3 regions of the Streptomyces sp. NPDC014995 genome follow, and region 2 is predicted to be linked to each of the others. Evidence: riboswitches for the same ligand, from Rfam matches in the RefSeq annotation. Region 2 holds a riboswitch; each other region holds the start of a gene.
The links. Region 2 has a riboswitch for cyclic di-AMP ahead of ACF1A1_RS04410 (M23 family metallopeptidase). Riboswitches for the same ligand answer to the same signal wherever they lie in the genome.
Positions count from the first base shown of each region.

Region 1 (10,046 bases), on a different contig from region 2:
TATCGCCCAGGAGCGCCGGGGTCCGGGCGTCGCCGCACTTCCCGCGGTGGAGGGCACCGGGGACGACCCGGCGCGGCTGCCCGCGCAGGGCCAGCCGCCGGTCGTCCTGCTGCACGGCTTCATCGACAACCGCTCCGTCTTCGTCCTGCTGCGCCGCAGCCTCGCCCAGCACGGCAGGCACCGGGTGGAGTCACTCAACTACTCGCCGTTGACCTGCGACATCCGCATAGCGGCCGAGCTGCTCGGCCGGCACATCGAGGAGATCTGCGAGCGCACCGGCAGCAGCCAGGTCGACGTCGTCGGACACAGCCTCGGCGGCCTGATCGCCCGGTACTACGCACAGCGGCTCGGCGGTGACGCCCGCATAAGGACGCTGGTCACCCTCGGCACGCCGCACGCCGGCACCCGAGTGGCCCCCTTGGCGAACGCGCATCCGATCGTGCGCCAGATGCGCCCCGGCTCGGAGGTCATCGAGGAACTGTCCCGGCCGGCCCCCGGCTGCCGTACGCACTTCGTCAGCTTCTGGAGCGACCTCGATCACCTGATGGACCCGCTGGAGGCGGCCCGTATCGACCACCCGGACCTGCTCGCGCAGAACGTGCAGGTGAGCGGCATCGGTCACCTCGCGCTGCCCGTGCACCCGGCCGTCGCGACCGGTATACGGCAGGCCCTCGACGCCGACCGGACGGAAACCGCCGTGCCGGCCGGGCACACCGACGACCTGACGGTGGCCTGAGAAGGTCCAGCCGTACGGCCGGCCACGCCCCAAAAAAGCGGCCCCACAGCCGTCCGACAGCCACCTGACATCGAACACACTTCGAACAAAGAGCCAAAACTCGCGCCCACCCTCCCCCGAAACAGGGCCGATTGCCCCTTTCCCCCGGGCACGAAACCTGCCGAAGATTGTCGTGCCCGCGTACCGCCGGGTACAGTCACCGCACTGCTCTGGCAGCCCCTGTTGTCGAGGCGAGAGAGAAGTTGGTGAACGATCGTCACCCGTCGGGGACCCTGACCACCCCGGCTCCGGCTTCCGACGCCGACGCGGCGCACTACGCGTCGTACGACTCCCAGGAAGCCCAGTACGGCGACTTCACCCCTTACAACGCCTACGACACCGGCGCGCACACCACCGGCCACTTCGCGGCCGACCCCCTCTTCGGCGACCTCCCGGCCGACGGCACCCCGACGGGTGCGTACGAGACCGGACAGTGGTCCACGGGCAGCCAGGAGACGTCGAACTACGACCCGTACGCGGCCCAGCACCACGCCGCCTACGACACGGGCGCGTACGACACGACCGCCTGGGGCACGGGCTACCAGCACCTGTCGGCCATCCCGCAGCAGACCCCGGCGGCCGACACCAGCGGACAGTGGGACGCGAGCGCCTGGCAGCAGGCCGACCAGTCCGGTGGGCCCGCCGACCAGACCCAGCAATGGGAATGGGGCACACAGGCCTTCGACACCGGTGCCTACGACGCCACGCAGTGGAACTCCGACGGCAGCCCCGCCACGTCCGGCCCCGACGAGTACGAGCAGCCGGCCGAGCCGCCCTTCGACCAGCAGGCCACCGCCGCCTTCGAGCAGAGCGGCTTCGAGCAGAACGGCTACGACGAGCCCGCCGCGTACGAGGAACACCGCGCGGAGGAGGGCGAGTTGGCCTCCACCGGCGAACTGCCCGCCGTCTCGGCGGACCCCCTCCTCGACGACCAGGAGGATGCCGCCCCGGCTCCCACCACGCGCGCCGCGGCCCGCAACGCCAACCGTTCCCGGCGCCGTACGCCCCCGAAGCGCTCCGCGCTGCTGACCGTGGCCGTGCCCTCGGCCTGTGTGATGGGCGTCGCCGGCATCGCCGCCGCCTCCGTCGGGACGCTGACCGGCGACGACAAGGACACCTCGGCAGCCGCCCCGGACACGCAGGCGGTGAAACCGTCCACCGCCAACAACAAGCTGGACTCCCAGCTCCAGACCCTCACCGCCGAGGCCGACGCCTTCGCCGACCGCGCCAGCCGGACGCAGGAACGTATCGACCTCAAGGCTCAGCAGGAAGCCGAGAAGAAGAAGGCGGCAGCGGAGGCGGCCCGCAAGGAGCGGCTCCGCCCCAAGTACGCCCTCCCGGTCGCCCGGCACGGACTGAGCGCCTACTACGGCCAGTCCGGCATCAACTGGATGTCCCTGCACACCGGCATCGACTTCCCGGTCTCCTACGGCACCACGGTCCTGGCCGCGACCGACGGCACCGTCCGCACCCAGTGGAACAGCGCCTACGGCAACATGATGATCGTGACGGCGAAGGACGGTACGGAGACCTGGTACTGCCACCTCTCCAGCTACCGCGTCGCCTCCGGGACCACGGTGAAGGCCGGCGACCCGATCGCGTACTCCGGGAACTCCGGCAACTCGACCGGTCCGCACCTGCACTTCGAGGTCCGGCCGGGCGGGGGCTCCTCGATCGACCCGCTGTCGTGGCTGCGCAGCCACGGCCTCGACCCGACGTAGAGCAAGCCGCGGCCGGTCCGCCGTGCGAGCCCCCGCTGTTCAGCGGGGGCTTTCTTCGTGAGCGGCCCGGGACCGGGGTGTTACAGCTTCTCCACCGGCGCGTACCGCAGCAGCAGCCGCTTCGGCTTGGTGTCGCCGAAGTCGATCGTCGCCTCCGCGTTGGCGCCCGTGCCCTTCACCCCGACGACCGTGCCGAGCCCGAACTGGTCGTGCGTGACGCGGTCCCCGACGGCCAGCGAGACCACCGACTGCTCCGCGGTCCGCCGGGTGGCGAAACCGGACGCGCCGGCCGCCGAGGACCGCGAGCGGGACGAGGACAGCGAGGCCGCCACCGCGGACGCCGGACCGGAGGACACGGGCGAGGTGGCTCCCGTCCGCTTCCAGTCGACATGCGTGGCCGGGATCTCCTCCAGGAACCGGGAGGGCGGGTTGTACGACGGCTGTCCCCACGCGCTGCGCATCGCGGACCGGGTCAGGTAGAGCCGCTCCCGCGCGCGCGTGATGCCGACGTAAGCCAGGCGGCGCTCCTCCTCCAGCTCCTTGGTCTGACCGAGGGCACGCATGTGCGGGAAGACGCCGTCCTCCATGCCGGTCAGGAACACCACCGGGAATTCGAGGCCCTTGGCGGTGTGCAGGGTCATCAGGGTGATGACGCCGGAGCCGTCCTCGTCCTCGTCGGGGATCTGGTCGGAGTCGGCGACCAGGGCGACCTGCTCCAGGAACTCGGCCAGACTCACCGACTCCTCCCCGCGCTCCTGCTCGAACTCCAGGGCGACGGCGGCGAGTTCCTGGAGGTTCTCGATCCGGGTCTCGTCCTGCGGGTCGGTCGAGGCCTGCAACTCGGCCAGGTAACCGGTCCGTTCGAGGACGGCCTCCAGGACCGTCGCCGGGCCGGCGCCCGACTCGACGATCGTGCGCAGCTCCTCCATCAGCACGTTGAACCGCTTCACGGCGTTCGTCGACCGCGCCGCCATGCCGTACGCCTCGTCGACGCGGCGCAGTGCCTGCGGGAAGCTGATCCTCTCTCGCTGGGCGAGGGCGTCGATCATGGCCTCGGCGCGCTCGCCGATGCCGCGCTTGGGGACGTTGAGGATGCGGCGCAGCGGCACCGAGTCCTCGGGGTTGGCCAGGACCCGCAGGTAGGCCAGGACGTCCCGGACCTCCTTGCGCTCGTAGAAGCGGACGCCGCCGACGACCTTGTAGGGCAGGCCGACGCGGATGAAGATCTCTTCGAAGACACGGGACTGGGCGTTGGTGCGGTAGAAGACGGCGACGTCGCCGGCCTTCGCCTCGCCCGCGTCCGTCAGGCGGTCTATCTCGTCCGCGACGAACTGCGCCTCGTCGTGCTCGGTGTCGGCGACGTAGCCGGTGATGCGCGCGCCCGCGCCCGCGTTGGTCCACAGGTTCTTGGGGCGGCGGGACTCGTTGCGCTCGATGACCGCGTTGGCGGCGGAGAGGATCGTCTGCGTGGAGCGGTAGTTCTGCTCCAGCAGGATCGTCGTCGCGTCCGGGTAGTCCTCCTCGAACTGGAGGATGTTGCGGATCGTCGCCCCCCGGAAGGCGTAGATCGACTGGTCGGCGTCGCCCACGACGCACAGCTCCGCCGGCGGGAGGTCGTCCTCGCCGGGCGGGACGTCGACGGGGTGCTCGGAGGTGCCGACGAGCTCGCGGACGAGGGCGTACTGGGCGTGGTTGGTGTCCTGGTACTCGTCGACCAGCACGTGCCGGAAGCGGCGGCGGTAGTGCTCGGCGACGTCCGGGAACGCGCGGAGCAGGTTGACCGTCGTCATGATCAGGTCGTCGAAGTCCAGGGCGTTCGCCTCGCGCAGCCGCGACTGGTAGAGGGCGTATGCCTGGGCGAGGGTCTTCTCGAAGCCGTCGGCGGCCTGGGCGGCGAAGTCCTCCTCGTCGATCAGCTCGTTCTTCAGGTTGCTGATCTTGGCGCTGAAGGACTTCGGCGGGAAGCGCTTGGGGTCGAGGTCCAGGTCGCGGCAGACCAGGGCCATCAGACGCTTGGAGTCGGCGGCGTCGTAGATCGAGAACGACGACGTGAAGCCGAGCCTCTTGCTCTCGCGGCGCAGGATGCGCACGCACGCGCTGTGGAAGGTCATCACCCACATCGCGTTCGCGCGCGGGCCGACGAGCTGCTCGACGCGCTCCTTCATCTCACCGGCGGCCTTGTTGGTGAAGGTGATCGCGAGGATCTGGCCCGGGTGGACGTGGCGCTCGGCGAGCAGGTGGGCGATGCGGTGGGTGAGCACGCGCGTCTTGCCGGAGCCGGCACCGGCGACGATGAGCAGCGGGGTGCCGGAGTGGACGACGGCGGCGCGCTGGTTGTCGTTGAGCCCCTCCAGGAGCGCCGCGGCGTCGATCGCCGGGCGTGGGGCGCCGTCGCGGTAGTAGGCGTCCCGGTCCGGGGGCACGTCGAACTTCCCGCCGAACAGATCGTCCGGAAGCGGCTCCGGAGTGTGATCGCCCTCGGGCGGTGGCGGGGGTTCCTCGTCGTGGCCGCGCGGGGCCTGGAGGTCCGCCAGGAAGCTGTCGTCAAAGAGGCTGCTCATCGCTCTCCGAGTCTAGGGTGCCCCACCGACAACCGGCCGCCGTCCCCAGAACATCCCGGTTTTCCCCCGGTTCCGGAAGCCGACGATCTTCCGGTGCCGCCCGCCCGGCACCCTCTCACCCTCCAGGACGACCTGGTCACGCTGTGCGACGAATCGGGAAACCCGGACCGAGGTCACGAAAATGTATCGGGCATATCACCCATCAACCTTCACAGGGGCCACACGAGTTGGCTACCGTGCCGGGCAGGCCGTACGACCTCCACCGGCGAACCTCGCCGGGCCGCGCGGCCTCCGCCGAGTCCGGCGTGCCCCCTCGCGGCAGCCGGAGCCGGGGACCCACCGAGACCTTGGGGTGAATCGGCCCGACTCCCCTTCCGGGGACGAGCCGTAGGGCAACCCTTCCGAAGCACCCGCCCGAACCCGACAGCTAACCCGGTAGGCGGAACACGGAAGGAGTCGCCTCCCTTGGCGTCGCAGCACCGCAAGCCGCGCCCCACGGGTACGCGCGTAGCAGGCCTACGCACGCCCGCCCTCGCCACCGCCGCCCTCACCTCGGTGGCCCTGCTCTCCCAGACGGCCGACGCCGCACCCTCCACCGACGGCAAGCCGAGCCTGGAGGAGGTCGAGAAGAAGGTCGACGACCTCTACCGCCAGGCGGAGTCGGCCACCGAGAAGTACAACGCCGCCAAGGAGAAGACGACCAAGCAGCGCCAGCGCGTCGACTCCCTCCTCGACGACGTGGCCCAGCGCACCCAGAATCTCAACGAAGCGCGGGAGCAGCTGGGTTCCTTCGCGGCCGCCCAGTACCGCACCGGTGCCTCCGCGCCCGACACGGCGACCTTCCTGCTGGCGGACACTCCGCAGGACTACTTCGACCAGAACCAGCTGATGAGCCGGCTGACCGACCGGCAGAAGGACGCGGTCGACGACTACGTCACCGAGCAGTCGGAGACGATGAAGAAGCGTCAGGAGGCCGCGCAGAGCCTCCAGACGCTCACCGAATCGCAGAACGACCTCAAGACCGCCAAGGCCACCGTCCAGAAGAAGCTGAGCACCGCACGCGCGCTGCTGTCGCAGCTGACGGCGGAGGAGAAGGCGCGGCTCGCCGCGATCGAGCGGCAGAAGCAGCAGGAGGCCGCCCGCAAGGCGGCGGAACTGGCGCAGCAGCAGGCGGCGGAGGCGGCGGCCGCGCAGCAGGAGAGCGACGCCTCGTCGAGCACGAGCGGTTCGTCGGGCACCGGTACGTCCGGCACCGGTTCGTCCTCGTCCACGGACTCGTCCTACGCCACCAAGGCCGAGAAGGCGCTCGCCTTCGCCCGCGCCCAGATCGGCAAGCCCTACGTCTGGGGCGCCACGGGCCCCGAGTCCTACGACTGCTCCGGCCTCACCCAGGCCGCCTGGAAGGCCGCCGGCGTCACCCTTCCGCGCACCACCTACGACCAGGTGAACGCGGGCACCACCGTCCCCCTCGCCGACGCCCTGCCGGGCGACCTGATCTTCTTCTACGACGACGTCACCCACGTCGGCATCTACATCGGCAACGGCATGATGATCCACGCCCCGAAGCCGGGCACGTACGTGCGCGAGGAGTCGGTGTTCTACGACGGCGAGTCGTCGATCCACAGCGTGGTGCGACCTGCCTGAGCGACGGGGCCGAGCTGTCGGGCCTGAGCGACCGGGCTGAGCTGTCGGCCTGAGCGATCGCCCCCGGCCCGGTGGGCCGGGGGCACGCGCGCGTGGAGGTGCGTTTCGCGGCGGCGTACCTCCTGCCCCTGCGCCGAGGGGTGCGGTGTTGAGGAGTCCCCGCCTGTCCTGCGCCCGCGCGTATTTCCCCGCTCCCGCGCGCGTGCCCCCGCGCAAGCCGCTCCGCGCTCCTTACCATCGGCCGCATGCCCGGCTCCTCCCCCCTGCGCTCCTGGCGGGCGCAGCGTCCGCCGGCGGCCGGGGCCGCTGTGCCGGCGACCGGCATCCTGTCGATCGGTCTGCGTCTGACCGGGTACGAGGTGCTGTCCCGGATCGCCCTCGCGCTGGCGGGCGCCGCCTGGGTGGCGCTGGCGGCGGACTTCGTCGTACGGCTGCTGTGGGAGCGCGAGGTGTGGCGGGCCGCGGCGGGTACACCGGCCGCGCTCACGGCCGTGGCGGCGACCGCCGTGCTCGGCACCCGGGTCTCCGCGCTCGGCTGGCAGTCGCTCGCCGGGGCGCTGCTGGCGCTGGCGGCGGTGCTGTGGCCGGTGCTGCTGGTGGACGTCGTACGGCACTGGGGGCGGCGTATGCCCGGGACGATGTTCCTGTGTTGCGTGGCCACACAGGGGCTGGCCGTACTGGGCACGACCCTGGCACGCGCCGTGGCGTCGGCCTGGCTCGCGCACATCGCGCTCGTGCTGTTCTGGCTCGGTCTGGTGCTCTACGGTCTCGCGCTGCCCCGCTTCGACCCGCGGCAGGTGGCCGAGGGCGCCGGGGACCTCTGGGTGGCGGGCGGCGCGCTCGCCATCTCGGCACTGGCGGGCGCGCGGCTCCTCGGGGCCGAGGGCGGCGGCCTGTACCTGTGGAACGAGGAGGACAGCGACGCCCTGCGCAAGGTGACCGTCGTGCTGCTGATCCTCGACCTGAGCTGGTACGCCGCGCTACTCCTCGCCGAGGTGCGGTGGCCGCGGCCGCGCTACGACCTGCGCCGCTGGGCGACGGTGTTCCCGATGGGGATGACGGCGGCGGCGACCCTGTCCGTCGCCGCCGCCGTCGACGTCCCGTGGCTGAAGGGCCCCGGGCAGGCGCTGCTGTGGGTCGCAGTCGCGGCCTGGCTGGCCGCCACCGTTGGGGGCGGTCCTGGCCGCCCGCGCGTCCGTCAGGTCCAGAGCACCGCGATGAAGATGTTGGCCACGGTCAGCAGGCCGACCAGGCCGAACAGCGGCTTCTCCACCTTCTCGTCGTCCCGCTTCACGTAGACGAGCCCGAGGATCACGATCAGCAGGGCGAGCTTCACGCCGATCTTGATGTTGTCGACCTGCTGGTCGTCCGCCTGGTTGAGGCCCACCAGGATCACGCCGGTGACCAGCATCGTCGCCGCGCCGTGCAGCATCGCGGGGACGAAGCGGGCCGTGCCCTGGCCCATCGCCTTCATCTGCGTGAGGAAGCCGCCGAGCAGTGCGGCGATGCCGATGATGTGCAGGCCGACGAAAAGATGGATGAGTACGTCCATGAGCCGGATGCTAATCAGCCGCTCAGGTGCCGCCGGACACCGGCCCACCCTGCCCACTCTGCGTGACGGCCACCGGCTACCCCCTCCGGCCCGTCGGGCACCGCGCGCCTGCATATATGCGCGCCATAGCACTCCGTCGCGTGAACGTGACCCGAATGCGCCGCATCGGTCAGCGCGCTGCGCGAAGCCGACACCTCCCGACCGGATCGCTGAGCACTTCCGGTCACCCGGCAGTCCACTCGCGACACTTCCGCACATTGCGTTACCGACCGGACAGGGACGGGCCTAGCGTCCTCCCCCAGGTGACCGGCTCCCCACCGCCGCCCGGGCCAGGGGCGGCAGTCGGCCACCACCGCCGAGAAGTCCGGCGGCGCCCCGCTCCCCTGTGCGGGCCGCCGCCGGACGCGTCAGCCGCACCCCGCGGCCGTACGCCCGTCCGCTCCCCCCTGGCGGCCGAGCCCCGCCCGGACCCCTGACGGCCGTACCGACGAGGCGGTCGTACGAAAGGACGTGCAGTCCCAGTGGCAGCGCACCGCAAGCCCCGACAGCGCTCGCTCGGCGGCCATACCGTCCGCACGGCGGCCACCATCGCCCTCGCCGGCGCGGCGGGCGCCGCGGCTTTCGACGGAACCGGACACGCCGAGCCGAACCCCACACCGGCGCAGGTGAAGGCCAAGGTGGACAGGCTGTACCAGGAGGCGGAGGCCGCCACCGAGAAGTACAACGGCGCGCAGGAGAAGGCGACGGCGGCCGAGCAGCGGCTGAAGGCCTTGCAAGACGAGGCCGCGCGCAAGGAGGCACGGCTCAACTCGGCGCGCGGGCGGCTGGGTTCGATAGCGGCGGCACAGTACCGCAGCGGTGGACTCGACCCGGCGATGCAGTTGGCCCTTTCCGACGATCCCGACCAGTACCTCGACGGTGCCGCCTTCGCCGAACGCGCCGGTGACCGCCAGTCCGCCACCGTCGCGCGCGTCCGCGGGCAACTGGGTGAGATCGAGCGGCTGCGCGGCGCCGCCCGCGTCGAACTGACCGCTCTGAAGACGCGTCAGGCGGAGCTGAAGCGGCACAAGAAGACGATCACCGGCAAGCTGGCGGCGGCACGACGGCTGCTGTCCCAGCTGACGGCACAGGAGCGCGCCCGGCTCCAGGGAGGCGCGAGCGGCACGACGGGCACCCGGGCCTCACGGACCTCGACGGCAGCCCGCGACAGCCTCCAGGCCCCCGGCTCCGCGACCACGGCCGCCCCCCATGCGCGTGCGGCGGCGGCCGTTTCCTACGCCTACTCCAAGCTCGGCAGTCCCTATGTGTGGGGCGCGACCGGCCCGAACGCCTTCGACTGCTCGGGCCTCGTCCTCGCCGCGTACCGCTCCGCGGGCGTCTCCCTGCCCCGCACGACCTACGCCCAGATCGACGCCGGCCGCCGTGTCTCCCGCTCCGAACTCCTCCCGGGTGACCTGGTGTTCTTCTACTCCGGCATCACCCACGTGGGCATCTACGTCGGCGACGGCAAGATGGTCCACGCCCCGAACCCGTCGGCACCGGTGCGGGTGGCTCCCCTCGACGAGATGCCCTACGCGGGGGCGACACGGGTGGTGTGAGGGCGCCCCGGCGGGAGCAACCGGAGGCGAAATGGGCACCTTGACGCGGTAGGTTCGGCGCGCGTGGCAACGGCCCGCCGTTGTATGTCGTCGCTTCGCCCCCTCCCCGCCCGCCCGAAAGAGCCCTCGATGCCCCGCGCCACGCTGCCGCCTCCCCCTCCCCCGCCGCACCTTCGCGCCTGGCCGGACCGGTGG
Region 1 is NZ_JBIBVX010000004.1:92,641-102,686, forward strand. It holds gene ACF1A1_RS10030 (esterase/lipase family protein) at 1-736, shown strand, start outside; gene ACF1A1_RS10035 (M23 family metallopeptidase) at 982-2,496, shown strand; gene pcrA (DNA helicase PcrA) at 2,577-5,057, opposite strand; cyclic di-AMP (ydaO/yuaA leader) riboswitch at 5,340-5,514, shown strand; gene ACF1A1_RS10045 (NlpC/P60 family protein) at 5,523-6,701, shown strand; gene ACF1A1_RS10050 (tellurite resistance/C4-dicarboxylate transporter family protein) at 6,947-7,999, shown strand; gene ACF1A1_RS10055 (hypothetical protein) at 7,900-8,253, opposite strand; gene ACF1A1_RS10060 (NlpC/P60 family protein) at 8,775-9,851, shown strand; gene ACF1A1_RS10065 (hypothetical protein) at 9,981-10,046, shown strand, end outside.
Region 1: linked by a shared signal. The riboswitch ahead of ACF1A1_RS10045 (NlpC/P60 family protein) and the one ahead of ACF1A1_RS04410 (M23 family metallopeptidase) in region 2 are both predicted to bind cyclic di-AMP.

Region 2 (10,046 bases):
CCGCGCGCCTGGCGGCCGGCAGGCCGGAGTACCCCCTCAAGGTCACGGTCAGCGGCTCCGGCGAGCTGGATCCGGCGGCGAAGTTCTGGCACACCGGCGGCGAGAAGGTCGTCTACACGACCGACAAGGGCGCCGAACGCGCGCGGTCACTCGGCCTCGCGGCCGACGTCGTGCCCCTCGGCCCCGGCCTCGACTGGCGGCGGCTCCTGGAACACCTCCACGACGTACGGGGCGTACGGCGGCTGATGGTCGAGGGCGGCGGAACCATCCACACCCAGCTCCTCCAGGAAGGCCTGGCGGACGAACTCCAGCTCGTCCTCGCCCCCCTCTTCGTGGGCACCCCGGACGCCCCCCGGCTCTTCGGTCCCGGGGGCTACCAGGGCGGACGGCTGCGACTCGTGGAGACGCGGCGCATCGAGGACGTCGTCCTGATGCGCTACGAGCCCACCGCGCCCGGCGCCGGCCCGCTCCCCACCGCCGCCGACCGGCACTGGCTGGCCCTCGCCTGCGAGCTGGCGGCCGCCTGCCCGCCGTCGCGGACGGCGTTCAGCGTGGGCGCGGTGGTGGTGGCCGCCGACGGGACCGAGCTGGCGCGCGGCCACTCCCGGGAGGCCGGCGACCCCGTCGTCCACGCCGAGGAGGCGGCCCTCGCCAAGATCGACCCCGGCGACCCCCGTCTGGCCACGGCCACCGTCTACACCAGCCTCGAACCCTGCACCCACCGCTCCTCACGCCCGACCCCCTGCGCCCGACTCGTCCTCGACGCGGGCGTTCCCCGGGTGGTGACGGCCTGGCGCGAGCCGGACACCTTCGTGACCGACGCCGACGGCACCGGACTGCTGACGGCCGCGGGTGTGGACGTCGTCGTCCTCCCGGAGTACGAGGAGCGGGCCAAGGCGCCCAACAGCCATCTCCTGTAGGGCCATTGGCCGAGCGGAGGTCCCTCGGGAAGCCTGCGGAGGGAAGCCCGGTAGGGAAGCCCGGCAGCGGGCCCTCAGGGAGGTCCCTCGGAGGTGCCCCGGGGGTCCAGGGGGAAGTCCCCTGGAGATCCCCCGAGGTCACCAGGGGGTCCCCGGGAGATCCCCGGGGAAGCCCCCAGAGAGGCCCCGGATCAACCCTGGTCTTTCGTGTCCCGCGGATGGCGTACACTGGTGTCATACCGACGCGGGGTGGAGCAGCTCGGTAGCTCGCTGGGCTCATAACCCAGAGGTCGCAGGTTCAAATCCTGTCCCCGCTACTGAAGGTCGAGGGCCGGAATCCTGATACAGGGTTCCGGCCCTCGGTGTGTTCACTCGCTCAATCAAGCTCACGGATCGTGATCGGATGAGCGCCCTGCGCATCACAACTGAGTCACCATCAAAAACGTTGTGACTGCTGAGATGTGGCCGGAGCGAGGTCAACTCGCCCGTTTTTCACCGCTCGTGGGGCGAAAGTCCAGGCCAGAAATGTTGTTGATCAAGAGGAACAGCTTGGAAACCCGGCCCCGCGTCTATTAACGTTCGATAACGCAGCGCGGTCGTCCCAGCCGTCACAAGAGGCGGCTCCGTGCGCACGCGCCGAATCCCGTAAGGGAACCGGGGAACCACCACCTTGGGGTGAATCACGCGTAAGCCGCCGTGGAACAACGGCCGGTATACGCGCGTAGGAGACCTTCCCGCTCCGAACCCGTCAGCTAACCCGGTAGGCGACGGAAGGAAAGGAGTACGCCCGCGTGGCGTCCAACCGGCCTGCCCCAGAAGCCCCCAGCGCGCCCAGCCAGACCTTCGGCTACGGCACCTACCGCACCGACGAGGGCCCCTGGGAGGAGTGGAACCCCACCGCGGAGTCCATTCGCCCGGTACGCGGTCGGCACCGCGTCGCCAAGCAGCGCGGCGGGCTCGCCCGCAGCTCCACCGTTCTCGGCGTCGGCGTCATAGCCGCCGTCGGCGCGGGCGGCATGGCCAGCGCCAACACCGGCAAGCCGCCGGTCTCCATCTCCATGCCGGACCTCCCCTCCGTGGGTTCCCTGATCTCGGACGACGACACCCCCGAGGAGTCCGCGCCCGCCCTCAGCACCTTCGGCACCACCGTCGCCGCGGACGACAGCAGCGAGAGCGCCTCCGACGCCGGCGAGGCGCTGCGCAGCCGGATCATGGCGCAGGCCGAGTCGCAGCAGACCCAGATCGAGGCCAAGGCCCAGGCCGCCGCCGAGGCCGCCGCGGCCAAGGCACAGGCCGATGCGGCCGCCAAGGCCAAGCAGGAGGCGGAGGCCAAGGCCGCCGCCGCGAAGAAGAAGGCCGCCGAGGAAGCCGCGAAGAAGGCCGAGGCCGAGCGCCTCGCCGAACTCGCCAAGCAGTACACGCTGCCGACCTCCTCGTACACCATCACCTCCACCTTCGGTCAGGCCGGCGCCTACTGGTCCTCCGGGTACCACACGGGCCTCGACTTCGCCGCCCCCACCGGCACCCTGATCAAGGCCGTGCACAGCGGCACCATCACGTCGGCCGGCTGGGACGGGTCGTACGGGTACAAGACCGTGCTCACCCTCGACGACGGCACCGAGGTCTGGTACGCCCACCAGTCCTCCATCAGCGTCAGCGTCGGCCAGAAGGTCGCCACCGGTGACGTCATCGGCCGCGTCGGCGCCACCGGCAACGTCACCGGCGCCCACCTCCACCTGGAGGTCCACCCGGGCGGCAGCGCCTCGGGCATCGACCCGGCGGCCTGGCTGCGGGACAAGGGGCTCAGCCTCTGAAGTCTTCCGGGGAATTTCCGGTGGTTCCCGGGGGTCGGTGAGGTCTCCCGTACACGACCCGGACGTTTCCCGGATGTTTGCGAACCCTTGGCCGGAGGCGTGGAATGCGCGCCTCCGGCCGAGGCGTTGACGAAGAGCATGACGTCTCTGCGCAAGCTCGGCTCCTCCGACCTCGAGGTCTTCCCGCTCGCCCTCGGCGGCGACGTCTTCGGCTGGACCGCCGACGAGGCGGCCTCCTTCGCCGTCCTGGACGCCTACACGGCCGCCGGCGGCAACTTCGTCGACACCGCCGACTCCTACTCGGCGTGGGCCGAGGGCAACGGCGGCGGTGAGTCCGAGACCCTGATCGGCAAGTGGGTCAAGGCCCGCGGCAACCGCGACGACGTCGTGATCGCGACGAAGGTGAGCCAGCACCCCGACTTCCAGGGGCTGACCGCCGCCAACATCAAGGCCGCCGCCGACGCCTCGCTGCGACGCCTGGACACCGACCACATCGACCTCTACTACACCCACTTCGACAAGCCCGAGGTGCCCGTCGAGGAGATCATCGGCGCGCTCGACGAGCTGGTGAAGGCGGGCAAGGTGCGGCACATCGCCGCCTCCAACATCTCCCCCGCACGCCTGCGGGCCTCCCTGGAGTTCTCCGACCGCGAGGGCCTCGCCCGGTACGTCGCCCTCCAGCCGCACTACAACCTGGTCTCGCGCGACACGTACGAAGGCGAGCTCCAGGACCTCGCCGACGCCTCCGACCTCGCCGCCGTGCCCTACTTCGCGCTCGCCTCCGGCTTCCTCACCGGCAAGTACCGGCCCGGTACGACCGTGGACAGCGCGCGGGCCGAAGGGGCCGGCAAGCACCTGGGGACCGAGCGGGGGCAGAAGGTCCTCGCCGCCCTGGACGAGATCGCCCGCGCCCACGACACCGAGGTCGCCACGGTGGCCCTGGCGTGGCTCGCGGCCCCGCCGACGGTGGCGGCGCCGATCGCCTCCGCGAGGACCGTGGAGCAGCTGCCGGCGCTGGTGGCGGTGGCCGAGCTGGAGCTGACCCGGACCGAGATCGGGCGGCTCACGCAGGCCTCGGTGTAAGGGCCCGCACTGCGGTGTCCGGTGGGGGGCGGCCCCTACGACGCAGGGCTCACGACATGCCGGTCACGGTTTCAGGCTCACGGCTTCCGGCTCAGGTTTTCCGGTTCGCGTTTTCCGGCGCACGGTTTCCGGTCTACGGCTGGTAGGGGCCGTACCCGGAATACCCGGGCTGCGCTGAGCGGGGGTGCGGGTACTGGTGCTGCGGGTGCGGCTGTGGGTGCGGCTGTGGGTGGGGCTGCTGATGGGGAAGCTGGTGCTGCGGATGCCGGGCCGGTCCCGTCGGATGCCCGTACCCCTGTCCGTGCCCGGGGACCCCGTAGACGGGCCAGGGCGGCATGACGACCTGGACCGGAGGCGCCGTCATACGGGCCGCGTGGTCCAGCGCGGGGCGGGCGATGTCCTTGCGGCGCCACAGCTCGTTCAGCAACTCCCGTTCCCGTACGACGAAGTCGGCGCCGGCCCGGCCGAGGCGTCCCCGGTGCCGTAGGAACGCGAGGGACGTCGCGTACGCCTCGTACCGCGCCACCTCTCGCGCGGCCGGCTTGCCCAGGTGCCGGCGGGCGTGGTCGCGGGCCAGCCGCCGGGCCCGCATCGAGCCGAGCGCGTACGGCTCCGCGGGGGTGAGCCAGCCCGCGGCCGCGTAGGCGGGCAGTTCCTCGCGTACGGTGCCCAGTTCCCGCTGGCGCGTCCACACCACCAGCCAGGTCAGCACCGCGAAGGCCGGCACCATGAACGCCCCGTACACCGCGAGGAAGCCCCACTCGCCGAGGGTCGCCGAGCCGTTCCACAAGGCGTGCATCGTCATCGCGAGCAGCAGACCGGACAGCGGGAGCAGGACGCGGCGTATGCGCTGCCCGTCCCCGGAGAGCGCGGCGATGCCGAAACCGATACCGGTCAGGACCGTGAACAGGGGGTGGGCGAACGGCGACATGATGACGCGCACGAAGAAGGTCGCGACGGTGACGGAGGCGATGCCGCCGTCCCCGGTGAGCTGGTCGGTGCCGAAGGCGTTGCCCAGGTAGAGGATGTTCTCGGTGAACGCGAAGCCGGTCGCGGTGATCCCGGCTATCACCACTCCGTCGACGATTCCGGTGAAGTCCCGCCTGCGGAAGAGGAAGACGAGGAGGACGGCGGCCGCCTTGGCGGACTCCTCGACGATCGGGGCGATGACCGTCGAGCCGAGGGTGTCCGCGCTGGAGGGGTCGGCGGTCGCCGTCGCTATCCATCGGGTGGCGAAGCTGTTGGCGACGATCGCTATCAGCGCCGCCGCGCACGCGCCCCAGGCGAACGCGAACATCAGGTTCCGCCAGGGGCCGGGCTCCACCCGGTCCAGCCACCGGAAGGCCGCGATGAGAAGGGGGACGGGCAGGACGGCGAGTCCCAGGCCCACCAGGAACCCGTGCGTGCCCGTCTGTTCGCGGACGAGGGCCAGGATGACCAGTCCGGAGAGCGCGAGCAGGGTGATCAGGGCGCCGTAACGCACCCACTTGTGCTGCCACCAGTGCGCGTGCCGGAGCACACCGCCCTCGGGTGTGCCGCCCGGCTGGGGCGGTTGCGGCGGGTGCGGCGGGTACGGGGGACTGATGGCCACGGCATCGACCCTAACGAGGGAGAGGACGGCGGTGGAGGCAATTCGGGGTCGGGGGCGGCAGGGACGGAGGTACGGAGGGACGGAGGGGCCGGCGGCGCGGGTGGTGGGGAGCCGCAGGGGCGTTTCGTTCAGCCGTGCTGTACGCGACGGAACAGCAGATCGTTCACCACATGACCCTTGTCCAAGCCCTGTCCCTCGAAACGGGTCAGCGGCCGGTAGTCGGGGCGGGGCGCGAAACCGCCGTCCGCCCGCGTGTTCTCGAAGTCCGGGTGCGCGGTGAGCACCTCGAGCATCTGCTCCGCGTACGGCTCCCAGTCGGTCGCGCAGTGCACCAGCGCGCCCGGCCTCAGACGCGTCGCGGCGAGGGTGAGGAACTCCGGCTGGATGAGGCGGCGCTTGTGGTGGCGCTTCTTGGGCCAGGGGTCGGGGAAGTAGACGCGCAGGCCGTCGAGGGAGTCCGGGGGGAGCATCTCGCGCAGCAGGATGATCGCGTCGCCGTTGCCGACCCGGATGTTGGTGAGGCCGTTGCGGTCGGCGAGGTTCAGCAGGTTGCCCTGGCCCGGCGTGTGGACGTCGACGGCGAGGATGTTGGTGTGCGGGTCCGCGGCGGCCATCCGGGCGGTGGCCTCGCCCATGCCGAAGCCGATCTCCAGGACGACGGGGTGGTCGTTCCCGAACAGCTCCGGGAGGTCGACGGGGCGACCGTCGATGTCGAGCCCCCACTTCGGCCAGAGCCGCTGGAGCGCGTCGGCCTGCCCCGCGGTCACCCGGCTGCGGCGCGGCTGGAAACTCCGGATCCGCCGCTCGAAGTGCGAGCCGGCGGGGTCGGCCTTGGGACCGTCCGGGAAGCGGGGCTCGCCCTTGGCACGGACGCGACGGAGCGACTCGCCGGAGGCGGGCCGGGAGGAGTCGGGGGCGTTGAGGGAATCAGACACAGTGGGATCGATTTTACGTGGGCGGGTGGGCGGGTGGGCGGGTGGGCGGGGGGACGGGTGGCTGTGGGTTCGCTCCGCTGTAGGGGTTCACTCTGCGGGTTCGCTCTGCGGGTTCGCTGTGTGGGCGGGGTGCGGGTTCGGGTGCCGGGGAGGGCGGGTGCCGGTACGGGTACGGGTCGGGGGGGCGGTGCGGTGGGGGTGCCCGCGCTGCCGGTGGGTGGCTGGGTGAGTCGACATCGTGGCCGTACGACGAGCCCGCCGCCGGCCGCGCCCCTCTGTCCGCTGTCCCGGTGGTCCGGTACTGGGGCCGGCCGGCCGGCGGGCTGCGCCGCACCGCCACGATCCACTCCCGTGCGGGTGCGGGTGCGGGTGCGGGTGCGGGTGCGGAGCGGGAGCGCCGTGGCGGAGCATCGCGGGGACGGACGGGACGGGCCGGGCGGTGGGGGCGAGGTCACTCGCCCAGGACTCCGAGCGCCCTGCGGGCCACCTCCCGGCCGATCGGCAGGGAGGCTGTCGCCGCGGGGGACGGTGCGTTCAGGACGTGGACCGCCCGCGGGCCCTCCCGTATCAGGAAGTCGTCCACCAGGCCGCCGTCCCGCAGGACCGCCTGCGCCCGTACTCCGGACGCCGCCCGCACCAGGTCGCCGTCCTCGACGGCCGGCAGCAGTCGGCGTACCGCGTCCGCGAAGGCCGCCTTGGACAGTGACCGGCGCAGCTCGCCGACGCCGTAGCGCCAGTGCCGTCGGGCCATGTGCCACACCCCGGGCCAGGCCGCCGTCGCCGCCGCCTCCCGGGGGCGTACGACTCCCCAGCCGTACCCTTCCCGGGCCAGCGCCGGTACCGCGTTGGGGCCGACGTGCACGCCTCCGTCGATGCCGCGTGTCAGGTGCACCCCGAGGAACGGGAACGCCGGATCGGGCACCGGGTAGACCAGGCCCCGCACCAGCTCGGGGCGCGCCAGCTCGTAGTACTCGCCGCGGAACGGCACGATCCGCACACCGGGCTCGTCGCCGGTCAGGCGGGCGATCTCGTCGCAGTGCAGGCCGGCGCAGTTCACCAGGACGCGTCCCCGGACGATGTCGCCGCGGGTGGTGCGGACGGCGACGCCGCGGTCCGGGCGTCGGTCGATGCGGGCCACCTGTGCGCCGTAGCGGATCTCCGCGCCGGACGCCTCGCCCAGTTGGCGGGCGACCGCCGTGAAGTCGCAGATGCCGGTCGTGCGCACGCGGATCGCCGCGAGGCCGCGGACCTCCGGCTCGTACTCCGCGATCTGGGCGGGGCCCAGTTCTCTGACCGGTATGCCGTTCTCCCGGCCGCGCTGGACGAGGGCGTGCAGGCGGGGCAGCTCGGAGCGGTCCGTGGCGACGATCAGCTTGCCGGTGACGGCGTGCGGGATGCCGTACTCCGCGCAGAACTTGATCATTTCGGCGGCGCCCCGGACCGCGAAGCGCGCCTTGAGGGAGCCGGGGCGGTAGTAGATGCCGCTGTGGATGACGCCGCTGTTGCGTCCCGTCTGGTGACGGGCCGGGCCGGGCTCCTTCTCCAGCACCGTCACGCGCGTCCCCGGCGCGGCGCGCGTGATCGCGTGCGCCGTCGACAGGCCGACGATCCCGCCGCCGATCACCAGCACGTCGCAGTCGTAGCCGATCGCCCGAGTCTCGCGCACCTGCACCACCTCCCGGCTTCGATAGTGCACTGCGCCACTGACAATGCCCTCAAACCCGTGGGAGGCGGGCCCGTGGCCCGTGGCCCGTGGCCCGTGCGGAGCGCCTACGCCGGGGCCAGCAGCGGTCGTGCCCGCTCGCGCAGCTCGACCACGCGGGGTTCGTCGCCGTACGGCTCGAGGCGGTGCAGGAGGTCCTTGACGTACTCGGTGGTGCGGGCCGAGGAGATGCGTCCGGCCACCTCCACCGCCCGCACGCCCTGCTCGCAGGCCGCGTCGAGGTTGCCCGACTCGAGCTCGGCGACCGCCGAGACGACGAGCCTGAGCCCGTGCGAGCGCACGAACTCCTCCGTCGGCTGCGACAGCGCCTGCTCCGTGAAGCGGCGCACCTGTCGTGGTGCCTTCAGGTCGCGGTAGCACTCGGCGGCGTCGGCGGCGAAGCGGTCGTAGGAGTAGAAACCCAGCCAGGAGGGGTCGTGGTCGCCGTCGCGGGCCCGCTCCAGCCAGCTCTCGGCGGCCTTGAGGGCCGCGCCGGCGGCCTGGGCGTCGCCCGCGCGCGCGTGGGCGCGTGCCTCGACCAGGCGGAAGAAGCTCATCGTGCGGGCCGTGGCCAGGCCACGGTTGCGCTCCAGGGCGGCCTGCGCGAGGTCGACGCCCTCGTCGCCGAAGCCGCGGTACGTCGCCTGGAGGGACATGGAGGCGAGGACGTAGCCGCCGAGGGGTACGTCCGCCGCTGCTCGCGCGAGGCGCAGTGCCTGGATGTAGTAGCGCTGCGCGGCTTCCTGCTGGCCGGTGTCGAAGGCCATCCAGCCGGCGAGACGGGTCAGTTCGGCGCTCGCCCCGAACAGGGCACGGCCGACCTCGTCGGAGTACGAGCCGAGCAGCAGCGGCGCCGCCTCCACCCGCAGGCACTCCGGCACCATGGACGAACGCCAGTCGCCGCCTCCGTACTTGGAGTCCCAGCGCCTGGCGTCCTCGGCGGCCTCCCGCAGTTTCTGCACATCGCTGTGGCCGACTTTGAGCGGTGCGCCGGAGCCCTCCAGGGAGTGTGCCTCGCGCGCCACCGAACTGTCGGCCGGGGTTATCAGCCACCGCGAGGCGGGCGTTGCGTACGCGCTTACTGCGAAGGAACCGGCCAGCGACTGCCAGATGCCGCCGGAGCCGGCCCGGCGGCCCGCGAGGTCGAGGCGGTACAGCTCCGTCGCCGAGCGCACGGCCTGGCCGACGTCCCTGGGGAAGGCGAGGCCCACTTCGGGCGCGGGATCCGCGTCCGCCAGGCCGATCTCGTGGAGCGGCACCGGCCGGCCGAGCTTCTGGCCGATCGCGGCCGCTATGAGGTGCGGTGCGGCGCCCTGCGGCACCATGCCCTTCGACACCCAGCGCGCCACCGACGTCTTGTCGTAGCGAAGGGTCAACCCACGTTGAGCGCCGAGGTCGTTGACACGCCGTGCGAGCCCGGCGTTGCTGATTCCCGCGAGGGCGAGAACGGCGCCGAGTTTTTCGTTCGGCCCGCGTTGCTCCCTGGACATTGCGCCACCCCTCGACACAGACGGCTGCCGCGCTGGCATAACCACGCGGCATTCGTAAACCCAGCGTAGTTCGCCGCATCCCAAGCGTTAAGGGGCATTCTTCCGGATGGCGGGATTGTGGCCCGTACGGAAGTACGGGCACCAGTACGGACGGTGGCGGCGTGCTCCCGCTGTGTGGCCGTGCGCCTGTCCGTGCGCTCTTCTCCGGCCATCGGGGGAGCGGTTCCATGGGTCTCGCGTGGGTCGGCCCGCTGTACTGGATCCAGTGGGCTGGGGGACACCGCCGCCACAATCCCCGCGGGCGGCGGAACGGTCCGGGAGGCGGTCTCCGTCTCCCGGACCGGCGCGCCGGTCGCGGCGCGCGACTGTGCACAGAGCGTGTGCGAAACGTGTGCGGGCCTGCCGCAACGGCGGCTCGCCGTCCCGGATTTGGCCGAAAATCGCCCCTGTGTTCTGTGGGTGATTGCGCTTCCCACCATGGAAATCGACGGCGCGCGGGGCGTTTTGGGGG
Region 2 is NZ_JBIBVX010000002.1:11,704-21,749, reverse strand. It holds gene ACF1A1_RS04420 (dihydrofolate reductase family protein) at 1-920, shown strand, start outside; tRNA gene ACF1A1_RS04415 (tRNA-Met) at 1,164-1,237, shown strand; cyclic di-AMP (ydaO/yuaA leader) riboswitch at 1,545-1,704, shown strand; gene ACF1A1_RS04410 (M23 family metallopeptidase) at 1,712-2,734, shown strand; gene ACF1A1_RS04405 (aldo/keto reductase) at 2,873-3,817, shown strand; gene ACF1A1_RS04400 (PrsW family intramembrane metalloprotease) at 3,951-5,408, opposite strand; gene trmB (tRNA (guanosine(46)-N7)-methyltransferase TrmB) at 5,537-6,343, opposite strand; gene lhgO (L-2-hydroxyglutarate oxidase) at 6,795-8,039, opposite strand; gene ACF1A1_RS04385 (MFS transporter) at 8,114-9,535, opposite strand.

Region 3 (10,046 bases), on a different contig from region 2:
TCGTCCTGGTGGCGGACGCCCCGGGCCGTCTGCCCCGCCCGCTCGCCCAGCGGATCCGGCTGATCGAGTCGGCCATCGACGTGTACCGCGTTCCCTGGGTCCCGTCCTGGCGCCTCGGCGACCTGTCCGGGGAGCCGCCGCGCGAGACGGAGCCGCTGTCCCGCCTCACGGGCGCGAACGTGCGGCGGGCGCGCTGAGCCGGTCCGCACCCGTGGCACCGCCTCCCCCGCCCGCCGTCGGGACCGCCGCCGCCGTGCGGGAGGGGCGGCTGCGGGCCGTCGACGTCGTCGCGGAGGCGGTGGAGCGGATCCGGCGGGCCGACCGTGTGCTGTGCGCGTTCGCCGAGGTGTGGGAGGAGGCGGCGATGGCGTCGGCGAGTGAGGTCGACGTGCGGGTCGCCGCGGGTGAGTGGCTGCCGCTGGCCGGAGTGCCCATCGGCGTCAAGGGCCGGAACGGGCTGCGGGCGGCGGGACCCCTGATCCGCGCCGGGTGCGTGCCGGTGGGGGCGACCGCCGTGCCCGGTCCCGGAACTCCCTGGCAGACCTGGGGACTCGGCGCGTACGGCCGTACGGTCAACCCGTGGCGGGCCGACCGTACGCCGGGCGGCTCGTCGGCCGGTTCCGCGGCGGCGGTCGCGGCCGGTCTGGTCCCGCTCGCGACCGGCAGCGACGGCGCGGGCTCGGTGCGGATCCCGGCGGCGTGGTGCGGGATCATCGGCCTGAAGGTCACGCATGGCCGGTTTCCGTCACCCGACCGTACGGGGCTCGCGGCGCCGGGCGTGCTCGTGCGGTACGCGGCGGACGCGGAGGCGTACTGGCGGGTGATGACCGGAGCGCCGTCGGCCGTCTCCCTGCCGCGCGGCCCTCGCCCGCTCACCGCCGTCTTCTCCCCCGGCCTCGGCTTCGCCGATCCCGACCCGGAGCCCCTGGCCCTGGCCCGCGCCGCCGCCGCGCGTCTCGCGGACGCCGGTGTCGTACGGCTGCTGCGGCCGGAGGTGCCGGTACGGCTGGAGGACCCCGCGCCCGCCTGGCTCGCACTCCGCGCCCCGGGCGCCACCGGTACCGGTGCCGGCACCGCCGCGGCCGTCCGGGGTGTCAACGACCGGCGGCTGGCCGACCTCTTCGCACGGGCCGACCTGCTGCTGACCCCTACGACCCCCAACCCCCCGCACGGTCACGAAGGCCCCGGCGAGCGCTACTCGACGGCACTCACCTGGGCGTTCAACCTCGGCGGGCATCCGGCGGCCAGCATCCCGGCCGGGGTCGGCGCGGATGGGTGCCCGGCCGGGCTCCAGGCGGTGGCGGCGCACGGAGGCGAGGCGCTGCTGCTGGCCCTGGCGGCGGCCGCGGAGGCGGAGACCGGGGTCCTGGTGCCACCGCCACCGCCGACAGGACCCGCACCGACAGAAGCCACTGGCGAGACTGATTGCATGCGCATATAATGCAGATGCGCTTTATCGTCGTACGCCGACAATCTGGGGGAACCCATGAGCACCCGCCGTTTCCTGTTCGTGCTGGGCAGCGCTCGCAGCGAGGGCAACACCGAACTGCTGGCCCGCCGGGCCGCCGAGCAGTTGCCCGCCGACGTCGAGCAGGAGTGGATCCGTCTCACCGAGCACCCGCTGCCCGACTTCGAGGACCTGCGCCACGACGAAGACCACGTCCGCCCCACCGAGGGCAACGTGGCACTGCTGCTCGACGCCACGCTCGCGGCGACGGACATCGTGATCGCCTCGCCGCTGTACTGGTACTCGCTCTCCGGCCAGACCAAGCGCTACCTGGACCACTGGGCGGGCTGGCTGCGCACGCCCGGCCTCGACTTCAAGGCGAGGCTCGCCGGCCGCACCCTGTGGGGCGTGGCCGCGCTCGCCCACGAGGAGCCGGTGGTCGCCGATCCGCTGGCCGGCTCGCTGCACAACTCGGCCGCGTACATGGGGATGCGGTTCGGCGGGGTGCTGCTCGGCAACGGCAGCAAGCCCGGTGACGTCCTGAACGACACGGAGGCGCTGGCGCGTGCGAAGACCTTCTTCGCGCAGGAGGCGCCCCTCGCCCGCTTCCCCTTCGAGACCGAGTGACGGCAGCGGCTACGCGGTGATGTCCTTCGCCGTGAAGCGCGCCCAGGCCGCCGACCCGAAGACGGCGACGTAGAGGGCCTGCACGCCGAGGTTCTTCTGGAGTTCCTCCCAGTAGACCGGGTCGCGCATCAGGTCGGCGAAGGACAGCCAGTAGTGGGAGAACAGGTACGGCTGGATCGCGTGCAGTTGCGGGATCTGGTCGAGGATCTGCACGGTGGTCAGCAGTCCCACGGTCGTCGCCATCGCCGCGATCCCGCTGTTGGTGAGCGTGGAGACGAACAGACCGAGTGCGGCCACGCCGAGCAGGGACGCGGCGACGACCAGGGCGATCAACAGGGCTCTGGCCAGACCGTCGGCGAAGCTGATCCGCGTCCCGGAGATCGTGGTGAGGTCGCCGAGCGGGAACAGCAGCGCGCCGACCGCCAGCGCCGAGACCGCGACGACGAGGGTGGCCAGCAGGCAGAAGGCCACCGTCGTCACGTACTTGGCGAACAGGAGGCGGGTGCGGCCGGCGGGGGCGACCAGGAGGTAGCGCAGGGTGCCGGCGTTCGCCTCGCCGGCGACCGCGTCGCCCGCGACGACGCCGACGGCCATCGGCAGGAAGAACGGGAGCGTCGCCGCCAGCGCCGTGAACACCAGGAACAGGCCGTTGTTGGTGATCTGCGCCATGAACGCCGGCCCTTCGCCGCCGCCACCGCCCGGCCCGGCCGTCGAGCCGTCGCTGGTCTCGATCTTCACGGCGATGCCGACGAGGACCGGCACGGCGGCCAGCACGCCCAGCAGGGCGAGGGTGCGCCAGCGCCGCAGAGTGATGAGGAACTCGCTGCGGAAGAGCCCGAGGGTCCACAAGGGGTTGCCCCCGCGGACGACTTCGGTGTGGGGCCCGCGTCCGACCTCGGTGTGTGCCGGTGCCGTCGTGTCAGCCCGCGACATCGAACCCCTCCCCCGTGAGTGCCACGAACGCGTCCTCCAGGGAGGCGCGTTCCACGCCGAAGCCGCGGACGCGGACGCCCGCCGTCACCAGAGCGGCGTTGAGGTCGGCCGGTTCGCGGTCCGTGGGCTCGCCCGTCACCCGGTCCTCGGTGACGACGACGTCGCCGACGCCCTGCTCCTTCAGCACCCGGGCGGCTTCCGCCGTGTCCGGGGTGGTCACGACGAGCCGGCCCCGCGCCCGGGCCGCGAGGTCGGCCACCGGGCCCTGGACGAGGAGGCGTCCGCGTGCCATCACGGCCACATGCGTGCAGACCTGCTCGATCTCGTCGAGGAGGTGGGAGGAGAGGAAGACGGTGGTGCCGTCGGCGGCCAGCTCCCGGACCAGGACACGGATTTCGCGCATGCCCTGCGGGTCGAGACCGTTGGTCGGCTCGTCGAGGACGAGCAGACGGCGGGGCTGGAGCAGCGCGGCGGCCAGACCCAGCCGCTGCTTCATGCCGAGCGAGTACGCCTTCGTCTTCTTGCCGGCGGCGGCCGTCAGACCCACCCGCTCCAGCGCCTCCGCCACGCGGTCACGCCGGGTGCGCGGGTCGGCGGTCGGGTCGGCGGCGTCGTAGCGCAGGAGGTTGTCGCGGCCGGAGAGGAAGCCGTAGAGGGCGGGGCCCTCGATGAGGGCCCCGACGTGCGGCAACACGGCGCGGGAGGCGTGCGGCATGGGCCGCCCGAGCACCCGCGCCGTGCCGGAGGTGGGCTCGATGAGGCCCATCAGCATGCGGATCGTGGTGGTCTTGCCCGAGCCGTTCGGACCGAGGAAGCCGAAGACGCTGCCCGCCGGGACGGCCAGGTCGAGGCCGTCGACGGCGAGCTGTCCGCCGCGGTAGCGCTTGGTGAGGGCGCGGGTGTGGATGACGGTGTCCCCCACACCCGGCACCGCCCCGGGCGCCTCCGCCGCGTCGTCGTCCATCGGCTCCCCCGATCGTCGGTACTCGTCAGGGTACTTACTGCCCCGAGCCGGCCGCCTTCACGAGGGCGTCCTTGGTGACGGCGCCGACGTAGACCTTGCCGTCGTCCGTGACCAGGGCGTTGATCAGACGGGTGGAGAAGACGGTGCCGGAGCCGAACTTGCCGGTGACCTTGTCGCCGAACGAGTCCAGGAAGCCGCCGAGAGCGCCCGCGTCGGGGATGTCCCCGGAGGACGGAACGCCCTCGCCGCCGGTGTCGAAGGTGGCGACGGAGGTCCAGCCCTCGCCGAGGACGTCGAGGCCGGCGAGGTCCCGGCCGAAGTCCTCCTCGGGGAGCTTGCCCGAGTGCTCGGGCGCCCCGGCCCCGTCGCCGGCGTCGCCCTCGGTGACCTTCGCGCCCTGGGGCGGGGTGAAGTCGAAGGTGGAGGCGGCCGGCTTGGCGAAGCTGACCTGGGTGAAGCCGGCGTCCACGACGGCGGCGCCGCCGCTCGCCGGGGTCAGCGTGAACTTCAGCGGCAGCCCCGTGCTCGCGTCCACGGCCACGCTGATCGCACCGACGGTCGAGCCGGACTGCTTGGGCTTGACCAGCAGCTTGTAGGCGTCGCGGCCGGCCACCCGGACGGTGCCGTCGACGGTGACGGACGTGGTGTCGTCGACGGCCTTCAGTGCTTCCTCGGTGAGCTCCTTGGGCGTGGCGGGCACGGGCGCCTCGGCGTCCTTCGACCCCTCCTCGACGGTGGAGTGGTAGACCTCGTCGGAGGCGCTGTCGTACCCCCACAGGTCCTTGCCGTTGTGGATGACGCTGTACTCGGCGGCGTTCTCCAGCAGCGAGAGCTTCTGCTTGTCCGGACCGTCGGCGGCGACGCGCAGGGTGTGCGTGCCGGAGGCGAGTTCGGTGAGCTTCGCGGACGGGTCGGCGGACGAGCCGCCGGTTTCCCCCGTGGCCTCGGAGAGCAGCCCGCTCTCCAGCCCGCCCAGGTCGGGCAGGCCCAGATCGGTGCTGATCTTCACGGTGCCGGAGAGCTGCTGTACGTCCGATGCGGCTATCTTCTCGATGAGCTGCTGTGCGCTGATCTTGGGCAGGTCGGGGTCGCCCGAGTCGGCCAGCGCCGGGACGAGCCCGATCGTCGCCGCCGCGACGCCCGCCACGGTGACCGGAACGACGTACCGCAGGGCCTTGCGCCGCCCGACGCGCGGGTCGTCGGCCTCCCCGGCGTTCGTGCTGTCGTCGGATGCGTACGGTGCCATGTGTGCCTTACCTCCGTCGTCGGCGGCGGCTGGTCATCTCGCGAAGGTCCCCACCCGAGCCGCCATTCTCACCCGAATCGGTGAGGAGTGGTGATTTCCGTGGTTTCCATCTCACCAAATCAGCCGACCACATTCGTCAGCCCGAGGACTCAACTCCACGTACGCCTGCGGTATGACACGGGGTGGGGCGGGCGGGGGTTACCCGTAGGGGGAGGGCGTCGGGGGCGGCGCGACCGGAGGGTGCTCAAGACACCCGCTCGGGCGGGCGGGTGGGCGAGGGCGGCGCCTCACCCGGCCCGGTGCACCACCGCGTCGCACAGTTCCATCAGCGCCGCCTTGGCCCCGCACTCGCGCAGCGGCGCCAACGCCGACCGCGCCTCCTTCGCGTACCGCACGGTGTCCCGCCGGGCCTGTTCCAGCGCCGGGTGGGCCCGCAGGGCCGCCAGTGCCTCGGCGTGCCGCGCGTCGTCGCTCAGGTCGGAGTCCAGCAGCTCGCAGAGCGCGATGTCCTCGGGCCGGGACAGCCGAGCCGCCTGCTCCCGCAACCGCAGCACCGGCAGCGTGGGGATGCCCTCCCGGAGGTCCGTCCCCGGCGTCTTGCCCGACTCGTGCGAGTCCGACGCGATGTCCAGCACGTCGTCCGCGAGCTGGAAGGCGACCCCGAGCCGCTCCCCGTACTGCGTCAGCACGTCCACGACCGTGTCGTCGGCGCCGGACATCATCGCCCCGAACCGGCACGACACCGCCACCAGCGACCCGGTCTTCCCGCCGAGCACGTCGAGGTAGTGCTCGACCGGGTCCCGACCGTCCGTCGGCCCCGCCGTCTCCAGGATCTGCCCGGTGACCAGCCGCTCGAACGCCTCCGCCTGCACCCGCACCGCCTCGGGCCCGAGGTCGGCGAGGATGTGCGAGGCACGGGCGAAGAGGAAGTCACCGGTGAGGACGGCGACCGAGTTGCCCCAGCGGGTGTTCGCGCTCGGCACCCCCCGCCGTACCGCCGCCTCGTCCATCACGTCGTCGTGGTACAGCGTGGCCAGGTGGGTGAGCTCCACCACCACGGCCGACGGCACCACGCCCGGCGCGTACGGATCACCGAACTGCGCCGCGAGCATCACGAGCAGCGGCCGGAACCGCTTCCCGCCCGCCCGCACCAGGTGCTGGGCGGCCTCCGTGATGAACGGAACCTCACTCTTGGTGGCCTCGAGCAAGCCTTCCTCGACAGCCGCCAATCCGGCCTGGACATCGGCTTCCAGAGCCTGGTCCCGCACGCTCAGCCCGAACGGCCCGACGACGGTCACGAGGGGTCTCCTGTCTGCTGGTGTCTACTGGCGATTACACGGTTTGTCGATAGGTCGCTGCCATCACTCGAGTCAGCGTATCCGGTCACGTTTCGATCACCGATAAGCCCCCACGTCCCCCGGTCCCCGGTCGCTCGACCGGGAGGCGCCGGGAGGTGTCCGGATCAGCCCGGGCGGCTTCGGATCACGACCGGCACCTTTCCGATCCATCGACACGGGCGGACATTCATCGACTGACCGGGAAGCGGTGATTCATGTCCCGCGCGGAGGCGGAAGGCAGACGTCGCGTCCCCGAGGGGCGCCCCCTCCGCGACGGCGCCCTCTCCACGACGGCCATGCCTTTCCCTTGCCGTCCCAAGGGTCTGCTCACACATTCCCCGGCGACCTGAGCAGGCCGGCTCGTCCGGAACCGGTGCCTCTCGGCGGCCGCGGCCCGTATGACGTGCGGCCGGGTCGAGTACGTGGCGGGCCGCCGTCACCTGGCCGGGTGACGGCACGCCGGGGGATGCGCGCCGCGGTCGCCACCGGTCCGGTCCTGCCGCCGCGCACTCCGGTGAGGGGTCCGTACGTGACCGGAATCACGCCTGCCTCCCATGCGCCCCGCCCTCACCCTCACCCTCTCCTCCCGTGCCGACCGCGGAGCCGGCCCCACCGGAAGTGGGCGACGGGCTTCACCCTCCCGGCCACACTCGGCCGGCCGCGCCGCGCCGCCCCACATCGCGTCCCATAAAAGGGACTTGAGGTTTATTGTCCGATTCACCCCTCTTGTTAAGGGTGGTGACTTGGCTCACTTCACCATCGATGCCACGACCGACGCCGGACGCTGTTATTCCGCTTTTCCGGTAAGTGAGTTGACGTTTGACGACAGCAAAGGATCAAGCACCCCATAGGCCTCCGATCAAGGTCAATAGGGGTGTTCTGTGAATCCGGTACTTGTTCCGGACATGTGCCCTCGCATACGTTCCCGGCCAGTCGGGCGGACGCCTAATCCTGCCGCCGCCCTTCGCCACCCATCGACGAACACTCGCGCACGGCAGGAGCGGGGGACCCAGGTAGGACGCCGGGCCGTACGTCATCGCACGTACGGGACCGGCTCGGGGTGAAGTCGCGTCGCCGTACCCCCACGGCGGCCGGCCGGGCACCTCCCGCCCGAACCCGACAGCTCACCCCGCAGGCGCCGGAGAGGAACTTCGCCATGCCCGCTGCCGCCCAGCCCCGCCGCGCCCGCACCCGTCTCACCCGGACCGTCGCCGTCATGTGCACCGGCGCCGCCGTGTTCGCCCTCCCGCTCCTCGGCGCGACCAGCGCCTCCGCGGCCGGCACGACGCCGGCCACCACGGTCGCCGGGTACCCCAACAACCTCGACGGCTGGATCCGCGAGTCGCTCGCGATCATGGCTGAGAAGGGCATTCCGGGCACGTACAACGGCATCTACCGCAACATCATGCGCGAGTCGTCCGGCAACCCGAACGCCATCAACCTCTGGGACTCCAACGCGGCCAAGGGCACCCCGTCCAAGGGCCTGCTCCAGGTCATCGACCCGACCTTCGCCGCGTACCACGTGGCCGGCACCTCGTACGACCCGTACGACCCGGTCGCCAACATCACCGCCGCCTGCCACTACGCGCAGCACCGGTACGGCTCGATCGACAACGTCTTCGGCCCGTACTGATCCCGGCTCCCCCACCGGTACTCAGGGGAAGAGGCGTTCGAGGACGACGGCCACGCCGTCGTCCTCGTTCGATGTCGTCACCTCGTCGGCCACCGCCTTCAGTTCGGGGTGGCCGTTGGCCATCGCGACGCCGTGCGCCGCCCAGTCGAACATCGGGATGTCGTTGGGCATGTCGCCGAAGGCGAGTGTGTCCTGCCGCCCCAGACCCAGGTGTTCGGCGGCCAGCGCCAGGCCCGTCGCCTTGGTGATGCCGCACGGCTGGAGCTCCACCGTGCCCGGCCCCGACATGGTGACGGTCGCGAGCGAGCCGACCACCGAGCGGGCCGTCGCCGCCAACTCGTCGTCGGACAGGGTGGGATGGCGCAGGAGCACCTTGCTGATCGGCGCGCACCACAGGTCGTCGCGCGAGTGGACACGCAGGGCCGGCAGGGTCGGATGCGGCATCCGGTAGCCCGGCTCGATGAGCGTCAGCCCGTCGACGCCGTCCTGGTCCACGGCCGCGTACACCTGACCGACCTCCGCCTCGATCTTGCCGAGGGCGGTCTCGGCCAGTTCCCGGTCCAGGGTGACCGACCACAGCAGGCGGTCCGCGCCGGCGTCGTACAACTGCGCGCCCTGGCCGCACACCGCCAGCCCCCTGCTGTGCAGGTTGTCCAGCAGCGGCCGCACCCGGGGCGCCGGACGGCCCGTCACCACGAGGTGGCGGGCGCCGGCGGCCGCCACCCGCGCGAGCGCGTCGAGCGACCGGTCGGAGAACGTGTCGTCGCCGCGGAGCAGCGTTCCGTCCAGGTCGGTGGCGATGAGGGAGTACGCGCAGCGCGCGGCGTGTGCGAGGGGTGCGGCCATGATCAGAGAATACGGATCCCGGCCGCCTCCAACTCACCGCCCGTTCAGTCCCAAGTGATGCCCGCGGGCTCCTTGATGGTGGCGTTGAGGCGGTTGAACAGGTTGGTGAGCGAGATGACGAGGATCAGCGCGGAGAGCTGCTTCTCGTCGAAGTGGTCGGCCACCTCGTCCCACAGCGCGTCCGGCACGCACTCGTGCGAGCGGTCCGCGAGACGGGTGACCGACTCGGTCAGCTGGAGCGCGGCGCGCTCGGCGTCGTCGTAGAACGGCGCCTCGCGCCAGGCGGAGACGGAGGCGATCCGCTCCTCGCTCACCCCCGCCTTGCGCAGGTTGTGCACATGCCCGTGGACGCAGGCGCTGCACCCGTTGATCTGGCTGGCGCGCAACCCGACGATCTCCGCCAGCTCCCGCGGCAGGCCGCCCTCGCCGATGGCCTGGAGGAGCATGCCGACGCCCTTCGCGGCGCCGGGAAGGATGTACGCGGGGTTCTTCATCCGAGCCTGCATGGCCGGTCTCCTTCGGTGCGTGAGTGTGAGTAGGTGCGGTGTGTGAGTAGGTGCGGTGTGTGAGTAGGTGCGGTGTGTGTGAGCACGTGCGAGTGAGTGGTGCGTGCGGGTGCTCGGCGGGTGCCTCGGCCGCACCGGCGTCTTCACCGCACTGACGGTTCCACCGCACTGACGGAGCGGGCGCGAAAGATGTGACAGGGCCGCCGAAGAAAAGCGCGGGCAAAAATTCGGCAGGGTCGCGGCAGGGCGAGAAACGGCTTTCTGCCGCAACGCCGGGTACGGACCGGTTAAAGGCCTCTGCACCGGTTGGCAACAACATGCTCCGCTACCTACCGCCCGAACTGGCTGGAGCGGTACCGTCCAAAGAGTCCAGGGGGGACTTGATCGGGGGGTCAGGTTGAGCAGTGGACGTATTCGTGTGCTGAGGCCCGAGGAGCTCGGCGAGGGGGAACGGGAGCGGTGGCGGGCGCTGCGCGCCGCATCGACGATTGCGCGGAACCCGTTCAT
Region 3 is NZ_JBIBVX010000004.1:312,725-322,770, forward strand. It holds gene ACF1A1_RS11090 (hypothetical protein) at 1-197, shown strand, start outside; gene ACF1A1_RS11095 (amidase family protein) at 212-1,441, shown strand; gene ACF1A1_RS11100 (flavodoxin family protein) at 1,487-2,074, shown strand; gene ACF1A1_RS11105 (ABC transporter permease) at 2,084-3,007, opposite strand; gene ACF1A1_RS11110 (ATP-binding cassette domain-containing protein) at 2,994-3,971, opposite strand; gene ACF1A1_RS11115 (outer membrane lipoprotein carrier protein LolA) at 4,006-5,217, opposite strand; gene ACF1A1_RS11120 (polyprenyl synthetase family protein) at 5,505-6,515, opposite strand; cyclic di-AMP (ydaO/yuaA leader) riboswitch at 7,527-7,707, shown strand; gene ACF1A1_RS11125 (transglycosylase SLT domain-containing protein) at 7,711-8,187, shown strand; gene ACF1A1_RS11130 (HAD family hydrolase) at 8,209-9,033, opposite strand; gene ACF1A1_RS11135 (carboxymuconolactone decarboxylase family protein) at 9,078-9,539, opposite strand; gene ACF1A1_RS11140 (GNAT family N-acetyltransferase) at 9,958-10,046, shown strand, end outside.
Region 3: linked by a shared signal. The riboswitch ahead of ACF1A1_RS11125 (transglycosylase SLT domain-containing protein) and the one ahead of ACF1A1_RS04410 (M23 family metallopeptidase) in region 2 are both predicted to bind cyclic di-AMP.